DNA from 4 places in the Clostridium sp. X genome. Region 3 is predicted to be linked to each of the others. Evidence: riboswitches for the same ligand, from Rfam matches in the RefSeq annotation. Region 3 holds a riboswitch; each other region holds the start of a gene.

What was found. A riboswitch is a leader RNA that binds a small molecule or an ion and turns the genes downstream of it on or off. The one in region 3 is predicted to bind cyclic di-AMP.
Region 1: another riboswitch for cyclic di-AMP. It lies ahead of dapB (4-hydroxy-tetrahydrodipicolinate reductase); the one in region 3 lies ahead of ACX0KU_RS07195 (ATP-binding protein).
Region 2: another riboswitch for cyclic di-AMP. It lies ahead of ACX0KU_RS00290 (hypothetical protein); the one in region 3 lies ahead of ACX0KU_RS07195 (ATP-binding protein).
Region 4: another riboswitch for cyclic di-AMP. It lies ahead of ACX0KU_RS00945 (cell wall hydrolase); the one in region 3 lies ahead of ACX0KU_RS07195 (ATP-binding protein).

The regions. Positions count from the first base shown of each region.
Region 1 covers NZ_CM146912.1:672,251-675,977, forward strand. Annotated here, with positions in the region: gene ACX0KU_RS03295 (spore coat protein) at 20-325, shown strand; gene ACX0KU_RS03300 (VanZ family protein) at 370-840, opposite strand; cyclic di-AMP (ydaO/yuaA leader) riboswitch at 1,143-1,274, shown strand; gene dapB (4-hydroxy-tetrahydrodipicolinate reductase) at 1,279-2,100, shown strand; partial or broken gene recA (recombinase RecA) at 2,212-3,244, opposite strand; gene ACX0KU_RS03315 (hypothetical protein) at 3,247-3,438, opposite strand.
Region 2 covers NZ_CM146912.1:50,461-54,187, reverse strand. Annotated here, with positions in the region: gene ACX0KU_RS00295 (putative bifunctional diguanylate cyclase/phosphodiesterase) at 1-1,280, shown strand, start outside; gene ACX0KU_RS00290 (hypothetical protein) at 1,324-1,965, opposite strand; cyclic di-AMP (ydaO/yuaA leader) riboswitch at 1,969-2,098, opposite strand; gene ACX0KU_RS00285 (urease accessory protein UreH domain-containing protein) at 2,169-3,727, opposite strand, start outside.
Region 3 covers NZ_CM146912.1:1,395,328-1,399,054, reverse strand. Annotated here, with positions in the region: gene ACX0KU_RS07195 (ATP-binding protein) at 1-1,762, opposite strand, end outside; cyclic di-AMP (ydaO/yuaA leader) riboswitch at 1,830-1,957, opposite strand; gene ACX0KU_RS07190 (hypothetical protein) at 1,966-2,100, opposite strand; gene ACX0KU_RS07185 (HAMP domain-containing sensor histidine kinase) at 2,421-3,727, shown strand, end outside.
Region 4 covers NZ_CM146912.1:197,000-200,726, reverse strand. Annotated here, with positions in the region: gene ACX0KU_RS00950 (HD domain-containing phosphohydrolase) at 1-1,200, shown strand, start outside; gene ACX0KU_RS00945 (cell wall hydrolase) at 1,285-2,082, opposite strand; cyclic di-AMP (ydaO/yuaA leader) riboswitch at 2,088-2,214, opposite strand; gene deoC (deoxyribose-phosphate aldolase) at 2,371-3,021, shown strand; gene ACX0KU_RS00935 (purine-nucleoside phosphorylase) at 3,024-3,727, shown strand, end outside.

The DNA.
Region 1 (3,727 bases), 720 kb from region 3:
ATAGAAAGAAGGTGTCCTTATGAACTCATTAATAGAGAGCCTTACTGGCATGGATAAGCTTAGTGATCAAGTTATTGCTACTGATTTTTTAGTGTCTGCTAAAAGTGCTGTACGAAACTATTCAATTGCACTAACTGAAACAACTTCTCCCCAAGTGAGAGCAATTCTTAGAAAACAATTAAATGATGCTATTGCTACTCATGAAGCAATAGCAACTTACATGGAGAGAAAGGGTTACTATAATGCCTACGACCTACATGAACAATTTAAGGTGGATATGAAAGTAACTGATGCAGCTTTAAAGCTTTCTAAAAGTTTTATATAAAATTCTTTATACGCCAGTTAAATATAAAAAAAGAGTTAAGGCATCTACTTATAAGAATTCACCTTAACTTTTTTATTGTCTTTTTCTTTAAAACTATTGTAACTAGTTATTAAAATCAATGCAAAAGTCCCACCTAATGTATCAATTAAAACGTCCGTAAACCTGCCTTCTCTTCCTAAAACAAAAAGCTGATGCACTTCATCAGAACAGGCATATAAAAATGTTATTATCAAAGAAATTATTAGACCCTTCTTTAAAGAAAAATTCTTTTTTAAAGCATTGAAGACTAATAGATATAGTATAAAATATTCCATAAAATGAGCTGTCTTTCTAAGTATAAAATTAGCTAACTCTCCAAAAGCACTATTAAAATCTATACCTAAAGAATCTAATATATCTATTGCAAACCTACTATTCTTATCTGATGCTACTGCAGGTTCATTTGAAAATAAAAATATAATTATCATCCAAGCTATTACTAATATCCATTTAAAGTATTTCTTATTTTTCTCCATATCTTATTCCTCACCGTCTAATTTTCACAAACAGGAATTCTCTCTTTGTTAACCTATGCATATTATTTGAATGTACCTACTATAATAATCTGTACACATTATTTTGGTTTCTTCATTATAATAATATAGATAATTTAAGTTTATCACATTTATGTATCCTTTTACCGATAAAAATATAATTAAAACAATATGGATGTCAAATAAGATTTTCCAACTATTTCATTAAGTAAATTCTTGGTATTTTTCTTGTCTTTAAACAACTTATACATTATAATTAAGTTGTTACCTGATGTTTGTAAATTAAAATTAAAATGCTGAATCTTATAGAGCGGGGGAACCAAGTTAAACGGGGTGAATCTTAATTATATTAGGTAGGGTAGTTCCTTTCATCCGAATCCGTCAGCTAACCTCGCAAGCATCTAAAAGGAGGATATATTTATGATTAAGGTATGCTTACTTGGAATTGGAAGAACGGGGCAACAAATAGCCAACGTCTTGCTTGAACAAGATAATATTAAACTTGTAGGTGCAATTTGTAGTCCTAATAGTAACAAAATAGGTATGGACCTTGGAACTCTTCTAGGTAGAAATAACTTAGGCATAGAAATCTACTCTATAGCCGAACTTGAAAAAGTAATTTTCAAATTAAAACCCGATGTTGTTATTGATTTCTCAAATTTTGAGTCAACTATGAAGAGTGCTGAGATATTTGCTAAAATGAAAATTAATATGCTCATTGGTACTACAGGCTTTAGTGATGATAATATTAAAACTCTTCAAGCTCTTCCACGGAAATATCATAACGGTATTATATTTGCTCCCAATATTACTGTAGGTGTGAATGTTATGATGCTTCTTGCCAATATTGCTTCTGGCATATTAAATAATTATGATTTTCAAATTATTGAAACACACCATAAACATAAAAAAGACTCGCCTTCTGGAACTGCATTAAAGCTAGCTGGTGAGATTAAAAAGTCTTTAAAAAATGCTACTGCTAATTCAAAAGAAATACCTATAAGCGCCTTCAGAGTTGGTGGCGTTATTGGTAAACATGAAGTTCTAATAGTTGGTGAAGAGGATAAAATCGAAATTTCACACGAATCCTTTTCAAGAAAAGCCTTCGCACTTGGAGCAGTAAAGGCAGTTAACTTCATTTATAAAAAGTCTGGTTATTATGAAATGAAAAATGTTCTAAACCTTGAAAAAGTTCTATCTGATTATATAGATAACTCAGAAGACTTTGTTATAGAAATCTAGTATATAATAAAAATGTATTAAAGGTCCAAAATCATTAGCTATAAATGTAATCCCCTATAGAGTACACCTTAGAAAAGGGCTACTCTATAGGGGGTTCTTTAGTATAATAAATTACACTTCATCCTTACCTTTGTCGCTAACTGCATGTTTTATTAATGGAAGATTATATTTTTCTCTTATTAAATTTTCTATCTGATTGGCTAAATCAGGATTATCTTTTAAGTATATCTTAGAATTTTCTCTTCCCTGACCTAGTCTTATATCCTTATATGAAAACCATGATCCACTTTTTTCAACTATTTCCTCATTAACAGCTATATCTATAAGGTTACCTTCCCTTGAAATACCTTGATTATAAATTATATCGAATTCAGCTTGCTTAAAAGGAGGAGCAACCTTATTTTTTGTTACTTTTACCCTAGTTCTGCTTCCTAGAAATTCATCACCATTTTTTATAGTATCAATTTTTCTTATATCTAGCCTTACTGATGAATAAAATTTCAGAGCTCGGCCACCTGTTGTAGTTTCTGGATTACCAAACATAATTCCTATTTTTTCTCTTAATTGATTTATAAATATAACAATACATTTTGACTTATTAATTGCTGCAGTAAGTTTTCTTAATGCCTGAGACATAAGCCTTGCCTGAAGCCCCATATGGGAATCCCCCATCTCTCCTTCTATTTCAGCTCTTGGTACAAGTGCTGCTACGGAATCCACAACAATTACATCTACAGCATTTGATCTTACAAGGGCCTCTACTATTTCTAAAGCTTGTTCTCCAGTATCTGGTTGACTAACTATTAAGTCCTCAATATTGACTCCTAACTTCCTAGCATAAGCTGGATCTAAGGCATGCTCTGCATCAACAAAAGCTGCTATACCACCCTTTTTTTTGTGCCTCTGCTAATATATGTAGTGTAACAGTAGTCTTACCTAAAGACTCAGGACCATATATTTCTATTACTCTGCCCATAGGCACACCACCTACCCCTAATGCTATGTCTAGAGCTAGACATCCTGTTGGTATAGCCTCTATATCCATTGTTGCGCTTTCTCCAAGTTTCATAATAGAACCTTTTCCGAATTGTTTTTCTATCTGACTCATAACTACTTCTATTGCCTTAATTTTATCATTATTTATATTTATTTAGACCTAACATCCCTTCTTGATGTTGTTTTTGGTGAAGCTTTTTTCTTTTTAGCATCTAACTGTGCTATTTTCCTTTCTAATTCTGCTTCTTCACGTTCTTTCAACTTACTCTCTATCTCTAGTTCTATTTGCTCTTGATATATACGTAATTCTTCTTCTATGATTTTATCAACCTCTGGATTCAATATCTTTATAAATTTTTTAAATACTTCAGGATATACAAATACTCTTACTGTCGTTTCCCACTGAAATTATATCCATATTCTATTGCTATTTGCTTGTGTAATAATTCCAGACCCAAATTTAACATGCTCCACTTTTTCATTTAATATATTCATTTTCTACTCCCACTTAGAGTTAATAAAATTTAATATTCGTATCACTTTTGAGTAAACGTTTTTATATTCTCATTTAAAAAAATTTCACTCTTTATCTATTGCTATAGGAACTACTGCCTTCCCCATAAATAAAAAA
Region 2 (3,727 bases), 1.3 Mb from region 3:
AGCTGACAAATAGATTTGTCTTTAATAAAAAACTGGATAAGTCTATAGAATATGCAAATAGAAACGATAAAAAGTTAGCTGTCATGTTTTTGGACTTAGATAGGTTTAAACTTATAAATGATACTTTTGGACATAAAGCAGGAGATCAACTTTTAATTGAAATATCTAGACGATTAATTACGATTATCGGAGATGAAGATGTAGTATGTCGTATGAGTGGAGATGAGTTCACCTTTTTAATATCAAATATAGAGAGTGAAAAAGACGCTGCTAAAATAGCAGATGATATATTGAATATACTTCAGGAAAGATATGTATTAGAGGAACAAGAAATTAATATAAGTGCAAGCATGGGAATTTCATTTTATCCTCAAGACGGAAACAAAACAGAGATTCTTCTTAAAAAAGCAGATATTGCAATGTATCGTGCTAAAGATAATGGCAAATGTAATTATAAATTCTATAATGATGATATGGATAGTCAGGGAATACAAAGATTTAAAATGGAAAACCATCTTCGTAAAGCATTAGAAAAGGAAGAATTGACATTATACTATCAACCGAGAGTAGACTCAAAGAGTGAGGGTATAAAGGCTGTTGAGGCACTAATTAGATGGAATAGTCCAGAGTTTGGGATGGTATCACCAGTTCAGTTCATTCCTATAGCTGAGGAAACTGGATTAATAATACCAATAGGGGAATGGGTCTTAAGAACTGCATGTAAACAGAATAAGTTGTGGCAAGAAGCAGGATATAAACCTCTCAGAGTTTCTGTTAATTTATCGGCACTTCAGTTTGCTCAATCAAACTTATTAGATAAAATAGGAGAAATTTTGGAGGAAGCAAAGTTAGATCCATATTGGTTAGAACTTGAAATTACTGAGAGTATCGTAATAAAAGATATTCAGTTTACAATTGATACTCTTGAAAGATTGAAAGAAATGGGAGTAAAAGTATCTTTAGATGATTTTGGAACAGGTTTTTCTTCTCTTAATTATTTGAAAAACTTTAAGATTGATACTTTGAAAATTGACTCTTCCTTTGTTAGAGATATTAACGGTGATAACAAAAACACTGCTATTGTTAATGCTATAATCAGTCTTGGAACAAATTTAGATTTAAATGTAACAGCTGAAGGAGTAGAAACGATAACTCAGCTTGATTTCTTAAAACTTAATGGATGTCATGAAATACAAGGTTACTTATATAGTAAGCCTGTTCCGCCAAAGGAATTTGAGAGATTAATAGAAGAAAGAAAGTTATTTATCGGAGAAAATTAAAGAATAGGATTAAATCCATTGTGGATTTAATCCTATTCTTTAATTATTTATTTGCGGAATGAATTGCTGTCTGATGTTCAGGATCCTTTTTTCCGTCTTTGTGTCTTGTGCTATTTAAAAAGTGAATATCAAAATGGCCATCCATACCATTATCTTTAATAACATCAAGGTTCTCGCCTCTACCATAACCAACCGAACGGTTACTTATAACCTTAAAAGCAGGTGCAGAATCAATTCCTGCATGGGGCATTGCACTCATAGAAGCGGCAAGTTTTCTTCCATCAATCTCAACAATTACTGGACGTCTTTCCCAAGAAAAACCTCCCCAGATATTTTTAATTATCTGAGTATCTTCTAAAGTTAATGCTTCTGCATCAGCGTGATTGCTGCCCATTGTCCTTTTTACTTTAAAGCTTTTCTGTGTAGATACATCAGTAACTTCTGCTATCGAATTTCTCTTAAATACGTATCTAGCCTCTTTCCACCAATCTAAGGTTTCAATCTCAGATGAATATGTATTTTCTTCTGATGGAGAGTCATCCTCAGAAGATTTATCAATAGCAATTGTACTGTAAGCTACATTCACAGCTTTAATATCTTCTTTACGTTCATGTTTCCACAAAAGCATTCCCATAAAAAAGAATACTAAAAAAAGTATAGAGTAATTAATATTATGTTTTTTCATTAAAATACCTCTCTAAATGCCTACGAAGTTAGTTGACGGGTTCGGAAAGAGAGATTCCCTACCTTTATTGGATTCACCCCATTTTTATAAAGAAGTCCTCCGTTGTTTCCCAAGCATTAGGCAAATTTTAAGGGGTTTTCACAATTTTATATTATATAAGAACAATTTCAAAAATAATAGTGGTAATATTTATGATAAAATACTTAATTTAAGTATTTTATTTTTATTTCTTCTAAGTTAACAGTATTTAAATCATCAACTACCTCAATTATACCTAAAATTCGTTCATTTTTAATTACTCCATAGACATTATTTGACGTAGTATCTATATTAACTTTAACTATGCCTTTTTTACCCTCAAAGGTATCAAGGGTTTTGCCAGTATTTCCATCAATTACTTCATAGGTTCCTTCAGGGATATCAAAAGAAGTTAAATCTAAATTAATAGTAGCTTTTATTCCTTTATTAACCACCATTATAAGAGGGTCAAACTCAAAGCCAATTCCTGTTATTATAGCTTCTTGAGATGATGAAGTAATAGTAGCTTTTTTTACTAATCTTTCTGTAGGAGCAGTACTTATATCATCACCATATATACTTTCAGTTTCTTCAAGAGGAACACTACAACAAGAAGGTTGACTTGGAGCTGGCAGAGATGAATCAGATTTTGAAGCATCTACTACACTAATATCATCTACTACTCGTATAACTCCACGAATCATCCCCATCCAGCAACTAAAGTTAATATCTCCACTCTCAGTTGGAGTAAATTCCTCTATTATATTTTCACCTTTGTCTATTTTAGCTTCAATTCCTAAGGAAGGAACTACGATGGCATTGTTACAAGAAGTAATTTCTTCACCATTAATAATCCAGTTCACTGGAATTCCCTTTTGCACATATAGTACATTAGATACGTATCCTCTATAATTAGCAGACATAGTTAGGGTTTGTTTACCATCTTTAATAATAGCTTTAGTACTATCAACTGTTCCACCTGAGGGAGAGCTAGAAGTTCCAAGTGAGTTTAGGCTAGGTACATTTATACCAGCAAGGGCAAGACCTCTATTTCCCATAATTATACCTAAAACAATTACTAAAATACCGCTGAATTTTAAAAGTTTTTTTGTATATCCTTTACTTAGTAAGCCAGAGATAGCCCCAAAAGTTAACATTAGAGGAACTGTTCCTAAAGCGAATATAAACATAGATAAAGCACCTTTTGTAGCACTACCAGTACTAAGAGCATATAGTTGCATAGTTTGTAGAGGTCCACAAGGCATAAATCCATTTAAGATACCAACTAAAAAAGGTGAAGCTGTTTTTCTTTTAAGTGAGCAACTTGACCAAGGTAGTCTGATGTTTATTTTTCTGAATAAAGAAAAACCAGCCATATTAGCTCCCATAATTATCATGAATACAGCAGCAAATATTTGAAGTCCAGCTTTAAGACTTAAAGAGAGTGAAAATACAGAACCTATAGCACCTACTATGCCACCTAAAATAGTATAGGATACTATTCTTCCACCGTTATATAAGATAGATGGTAGTATAGATTGAAACTTACTCTTCAAAGCATCTTCTTTAGATATGCTTTGTGAGAGCATAATTCCACCACACATGCCAATGCAGTGTATAGAAGTAAGCATACCTACTAGAAATAATACAACATATGAAGCGTTGGTTAATTTGTCACTCATATCAAATCCAACTGAGTATTTTCCTAAAAGTAAGATTGCAAGTCCTATAATTACTATCCCTA
Region 3 (3,727 bases):
TACTTATAGCAAGACCTAGTCCTACTCCTCCTGTAGCTTCATTATTCTCATCCTTTACTTGAATAAATTTCTCAAAAATCTTTTTCTGATATTCCTCCGGTATCCCTATACCATTATCTTTTACATAAGCCAGCATCTTGTTATTTCTAAACTTACATCCCAATGTTAGTATCCCACTTCCATCAGTTGGAGTGTACCTTATAGCATTACTTATAAGATTCCTAAAAACTAGAGCTATTTTGCTCATATCCCCGATTACATTATTATTTTTATTTGTAATCTCTAAGCCTAACTTTATATTTTTCTCCTTTAGTTGTAGGTTAAATGACTTGACTGTATTTTCTATCATATCCTTGATATTAAATACTTCCATATCCATTTTTATTCTTCCAGATTGTATTTTTGATAAATCCAAAAGTTCATCTACAAGCTCTTTAAGTCTTACTTGATCTTCCTTTATAACTTGAAGAATCTCCCTTTGATCTGCATTTATATCTCCCAGTACATTTTCTAATAAAAGATCTGTTCCCATACTTATAGATGTTAATGGTGTTCTAAACTCGTGGGATACCGTGGAAACAAACTCTGACTTAATTTGATCAATTTCTTTAAGTTTAGTTATGTCTTGCATAAGTGTTACAACTCCAAAATATTCACCAGAATTGTTTATAATAGGAGTAACATTAACCCTATAGTATTTGTGAATTTCATTATGTTCTATTGTTATATCTTTATAATTTTTATATTTATTGTATTCTTTATTAGATGCAACATTATTTATAATCTCAAATATATCTTGTTTTCTTATAGATTCTAAAAAGTGTCTATTCAGTACATCTCGCTCTCTAATATCTAGAATTTTTTCAGCCGCTCTATTAACTAATATTATATTATTAGAATTATCAGTAACTATAACTCCATCACTAATACTCTCTACAATACCTTCTATCTTCTGCTTTTCTTTCATCAACTTACTTATATTCAGCATTTCATAATTTTTTAGCTTATCTGCCATTACATTAAATTCATATGCTAGATTGGATATTTCATCATTTCCTTCTACATCTAGCTTTTGATTATAATTACCTTCTGCAATCTTCTTTATCTTATCTATTAAGATATATAGTGGCTTAACTATCTTTCCAGTTAAGTAAAGTACTAATATAAATCCTATAAATATTATTCCTGCTGATAATAATATTGTTGAATACGCTGCTTTAGCTGCTACACTTTTAGCATTATTTTTTTTAGCTACCATAGCTTCTTGATTTATGTTTAATAAATTTCTACACTCAATCTTTGTCTCATTAAATAAGGGAAAAATCTCATTGTAGTAGTAATCTTTATCTATATCAAACTCTTTATCTTTAGACATTTCCTTTAATATATAAAAAGACTCCATATACTTAAAATATAATTTACTTAGACTCTCTACTGTTTTAAGTTCATTTTTTTCTGTTATGTTATTCTGTGCTATAGATAGAGACTTTAAAAATTGTACTTGATTATTATAAAAAATATCTACCATCTCTTTATCATTAGCAAATAAATATCCTAGCTCTGCACTATCTTGCCTCTCTATTGATTCAATCATATTTTGTGCTGCTACTATACTTCTATAGTTAGACTGCATTATATTATCTATAGAATTATTGAGTCTTCTAAAATTAATAACAGACCATATGCTATTGATTGTTAATGCAAATATTAATATAAGATATATTGTTAGCATTTTATTTTTTAAACTATAAAATTTTTTCATAAAAGAATTCTCTAACCTCCTACCTATAAAAAGGCAAAAAAATGCCGCAGAGAAACCACGGCTATGACTTTCTCCTCTTCAACGCTTACGAGGTTAGCTGTCGGACTTGGACTGAAGAGTGTCCTATTTTTTCAAAAATTCGCCCCATTAAATTGGTTCCCCCGCTTCTATTATAGAATTCAGCATTATATTAAATTAAATATCTATTTTATTCTCTCTATCTTGTACCCTCTTCTAATCATACTAAACTTCCATATGATTTCTTTAAAAAGTGAATTAAACTTCATTTTTTCCTTGAATGAAATATTACCTTTTTTTAACTTATAAACCTTGTACATAAAAAACCCTCTCTAGACTTAATTTTTCATTTAAAAATCACGATAATTAATTAGTTTTTAAATACAAAAAAGATCATGGAAGACCCACAATCTAGGTGCTTTCGTATTATTTCCTCAATTCTAACATAGATTTTCTCCAGGCTCAAACCACCCATTTATTTTTATCTTATTCATTATATCCCCCTATAAATCATCTCTTTAAATTATCACTGCCATGCTTGTCTTACCTTCAAAAAGCTATAGGTATATTCATGTTAATTGACTTTAAAAGCATTAAGCTCTATACTAAAAATAAATTTGACTAAGCTAGGTGGTTATTAATGTTAAAAACTCTTAAATTTAAGATAGTTGCTGTTTATATTTTCCTCGTATTTACTATTGCTGTCCTAGGTATTACCTCTATACTCAACGTATATAGTCTTACTAAATCTATCGATGGACTTATGGTAAATAACTATAGAAGCATAAACGCTGCAACAACTATGTTCAAAGCAATTAAAGAACAAAATAATGCCATTAATAATTATATATTTGTAGATTCTATTAAAGGTATTGATGCCTTTCATTTAAATACAGATATATTTTACAAATGGTACAACTTACAATATAACAATGTTACCGAAGTTGGTGAGAAGGATATTGTATTAAGAATTAATAAGAATTACTCAAAGTTTCTAAAGTATTTTTCAGAGCTTCAGGAAATAAATAATAAAAACGGGACTCAGTTTGCTACTAAATATTATGAAGATTCTATATCTCCCATTCTTTTATTATTGAAAGAAGATTTAGACCTATTATCTCAGCTAAACGAAAAAGCTATGTTTAGAAGTAAAGAAACTGTAACTGTAGCAGCCAAAGAGTCTATGTACATAATTATCATACTATCTTCAGTATCAGTTATAGGTGGATTTATTATATCTAGGTATTCAACAAATAAAACCCTTAGACCTATTTACTCTTTAACAGAAACAGTCAAGGCTGTTAAGGAAGGAAATATCCACTTGCAAGCTCCAATTATATCTGAAGACGAGATAGGCGAATTAACTAAAGAATTTAATAGTATGACAATGCGTCTTCATAAACTTGAAGAAAGTAATCTTGGAAAGCTCATGTTAGAAAAGAATAAATCAATGGCAATTGTAAAGAGTATTTCTGAACCAATAATAGTTTTAGATAACAATTATAAAATTATCCTCCTTAATAAAGCTGCTGAAAAACTTTTTAATATACTTGAGGAAGAGGCTATAAATAAATATTTTCTTGAAGTTATTAGAAATGGAGAGTTATATGACTTTATTTACAATTCATCTAAATTAACTGATACTAGTATTGGCGAGAAAATTATATACCTTGATTGCGAGGATAGCGGGTATTACTTTAATACAGTTGTTACTGTTGTAAAAGATACTGAGGCAACTATAAATGGTGTAATAGTATTACTACAAAATGTTACTAATCTAAAACAGTTAGAAAAAATAAAGAGTGATTTCATCGCAACTATTTCTCACGAGTTTAAAACTCCACTAACTTCTATTATGATTGGAACTAGTCTTATTCTTGATGAAGATGTTGGTGTATTAAACAAAAATCAACAGCAAATAATCGAGACAATGAAGGAGGATGGTGA
Region 4 (3,727 bases), 1.2 Mb from region 3:
CCTATTGGGGTAATTATGTCTGTATTTTTTCAAGCTATAGTTTTAGGACAAAATATTTTAAAGTCTCTTACACGTACTGAAGTTCTAGTTAGGGAAAATAGAATTATGGTTGATGAAATACTAAAATTAAATCTAAACCTGGAAAAGAGAAATAAGGAATTAAGTAACATTGCAATATATGATAATCTAACTGGAGTTTATAACAGATCCTATTTTGAATCGACGATCTCAAGGCTAGATAAAGAGGAGGAGCTTCCAATTGCTATCATTATTGGAGATGTAAATGGTCTTAAATTAGTTAATGATGCTTTTGGTCATCTAAAAGGGGACATGCTTCTAAAAAAGATTGTTGAAATATTAAAGGATTCTTGCAGAGATAAAGATATAATAGCGAGAATAGGAGGAGATGAATTTGTAATTATTCTTCCTTCAAGTGATGCAGATAGAGCTGAGAAAGTAATAGAAAGCATAAGAGAAAATTGTAATAAAACAGATTTTGATCCAATTAAACCGAGTATATCCTTAGGATTCTCTGTTAGATATAGTAAAGATCAGCTTATGACAGATATATTTAAAGAAGCAGATGATTATATGTACAAAAGAAAGCTTCTTGAGAGTAAAAGTACTCGTAGCTCTATAATTGAGTCACTTCAAAAGACTTTAGAAGAGACCACATTTGAAACAAGAGAACATGCTAAAAGGCTTGAAATTTTATCTATACAATTAGGAAAAGAATTAAGATTGCCAGAAAATAACTTAGATGATCTACTTCTTTTAGCTATGCTACATGATATAGGCAAAATTGCTATTCCAAAAGAAATACTTACTAAACCAGGAAAGTTATCAGAACGAGAGTGGAATATTATAAAACGTCACCCTGAAATAGGGTATCAGATAGCCATTTCCTCTCCGGAACTAAGAGGTATAGCACAATTAATACTATCTCATCATGAAAGATGGGATGGAGCTGGTTACCCTCAAAAGCTTAAGGAAAAAGAAATACCTTTGTTAGCACGAATTGTATCTATAGTAGATAGCTTTGATGCTATGACTCAGGATAGGTCCTATCATGAAGGTATAGCAAAAGATGAAGCATTAAAAGAAATAAAAAGATGTGCAGGGACTCAATTTGATCCATATATTGTAGAACGATTTATAAATATGATGAAAGAAAAAAAAGAAGTCGCTAATCATGGGTAGCTAGTTACTATTGGATACAGAAATATACATAGAGATTAGCAATTATAGATTAGCGACTAAAATAAAATTATTTTACAATTTTATTTAGTAAGCAAATACCATCTTATCTATTCTAGTAGATACTGGTTTTGATAACATCCATTTACTAGTTACACTAGTATCATAGAAGAACAATGCTCCTTTTGTTGGATCAGCTCCATTAATAGCTTCTAAGGCAGCTTGTCTATCTAAAGCAGTAGCTGGTCTAGATATAGTTCCATTTTTAACAGGAGTAAATTGATAATATCCATTTACTCTTTGATTTACTACTCCGCTTATTGTACTCGGGAATTGTGAACTTTGAACTCTATTTACTACAACTGCCGCAACAGAAACTTTTGCGGAATAAGGTTGATTTTCTGCTTCAGCTCTAACCAATCTTGCTAAAAGGTCAAGCTCTGCAGAAGTATAAGAAATTACACTCTTAGGTGTAGTGGCAATAGATCTAGCAGCCATAGTGGTAGTAGCTTGGCTACTAACTGAAGAAGTTCCAGGAATTATAAGGTTTTGACCTATAGAAAGATGATCATTCCATTTGTTGTTAGCTTTTCTTAGACTTTCTAATGATATCCCATATTTTTGTGAAACTAAGTAAAGACTATCTCCTTGTTTTACAGTATGTGTGGCAGCTTGTACATTTAATAATTGACCAGGATATATAGTATCGCTTGATAAATTATTAGTAGATTTTAAGGTGCTAACTGAGGTGTCAAAGAGTATACCTATTCTATATAGGTTATCATTAGCCGTGACCCTATAAGTAGCAGCTTGTACAGGCAAAGCAAATAATACTGAAAGGGATATAGTTGCTATAAACGATTTCAGTTTCTTAGATTTTAACATAAATTTGTACCTCCCTATGCCTTCGAGGTTAGTTGACGGGTTCGGGTTGAGGTCACCCTACTCCAAAATGGAGATTCACCCCTAGTAATAAGTCCCCCGTACTCCAAAATGGAGATTCGGCTTTTTTTTATCTCATGGTTATTCTAACAAAGATATAATATAGGGTCTATATATGATTAATGGTATAACAGGAAACAAATGTTAAATATTAAGAGGCAGCCCCTTAATATTTTAGATTGTATTAAAAGCTTCATAAAAGCGGATAATAATAGAAGGGAGAGATTAAAAATGAAATTAGAAAAATACATAGATCATACTCTACTAAAACCAGAGGCTACTGAGAAAGAAATAGTAAAAATTTGTTTAGAGGCTAAAAAGTATAGATTTGCATCAGTGTGTGTAAATCCATATTACGCAACTTTAGTAAGTAAAGAATTAGAGGGGACAGATGTTAGAACTTGTGTAGTTGTAGGATTCCCATTAGGAGCTACAACAAAAGAGGCAAAAGCCTTTGAAGCTGAGCAGGCTATTGAAAATGGTGCACAAGAAATAGACATGGTATTAAATATAGGAGCCCTAAAAGCTAAAAAGTATGATGAAGTAAAAGAGGATATTCAAGCTGTAGTTAATTCAGCAAAGGGAAAAGTGTTAGTAAAGGTAATTTTAGAAAACTGTCTTTTATCAAAAGAAGAGATAGTTAAAGCTTGTGAAATCTCAAAAGAAGCTGGAGCAGACTTTGTAAAAACGTCCACAGGCTTTTCGACGAGAGGAGCTACAGTAGAAGACATTAAATTGATGAGAGAAACTGTAGGAACAGAAATTGGTGTTAAAGCTTCAGGGGGAGTAAGAACTAGGGAAGATGCAGAGGCAGTTATTGCAGCTGGAGCTAATAGAGTAGGTGCTAGCGCATCTATAGCAATAGTGGAAAGGAGATTATAAAATTGGATTTATATAATAAGATGAAAGAAGCTGCGGATTATATAGTGGAAAAATTAAAAGTAAAGCCAGAGATTGGATTAATTTTAGGCTCTGGACTTGGAGGCATTGCAGACCAAATAGAGGATGCAGAGCATTATTCATATGGTGACATTCCTCATTTTCCAGTGTCTACTGTGGAAGGGCATGCAGGAAAATTAGTTATTGGAACTTTAGAAGGTAAAAAAGTTGTAGCAATGCAGGGAAGATTTCATTACTATGAGGGATACAAAATGGAGGAAGTAACTTTTCCTGTTCGAGTAATGAAGTTATTAGGGGTTGAAAAACTTATTGTGACAAATGCAGCGGGAGCTGTGAATAAAAGCTTTAATCCAGGAGACTTAATGCTTATAAGTGACCATCTGAATTTAACAGGAGATAATCCTCTAATTGGAAGGAATTTAAATGAGTTTGGTACTCGTTTCCCAGATATGTCAAATGCATATGATAAAAATCTAAGAGAGAAAGTTCGAGAAATAGCTAAATCACTTAATATTTTACTTCAAGAGGGAGTATATGCAGCAATGAGTGGCCCAACTTATGAAACGCCAGCAGAGGTTAGGATGGTGCGTATACTAGGTGGAGATGCAGTGGGAATGTCCACAGTTCCAGAGGTTATTATAGCTGTTCATAGTGGAATTAAGGTTGTAGGAATATCTTGCATGACAAA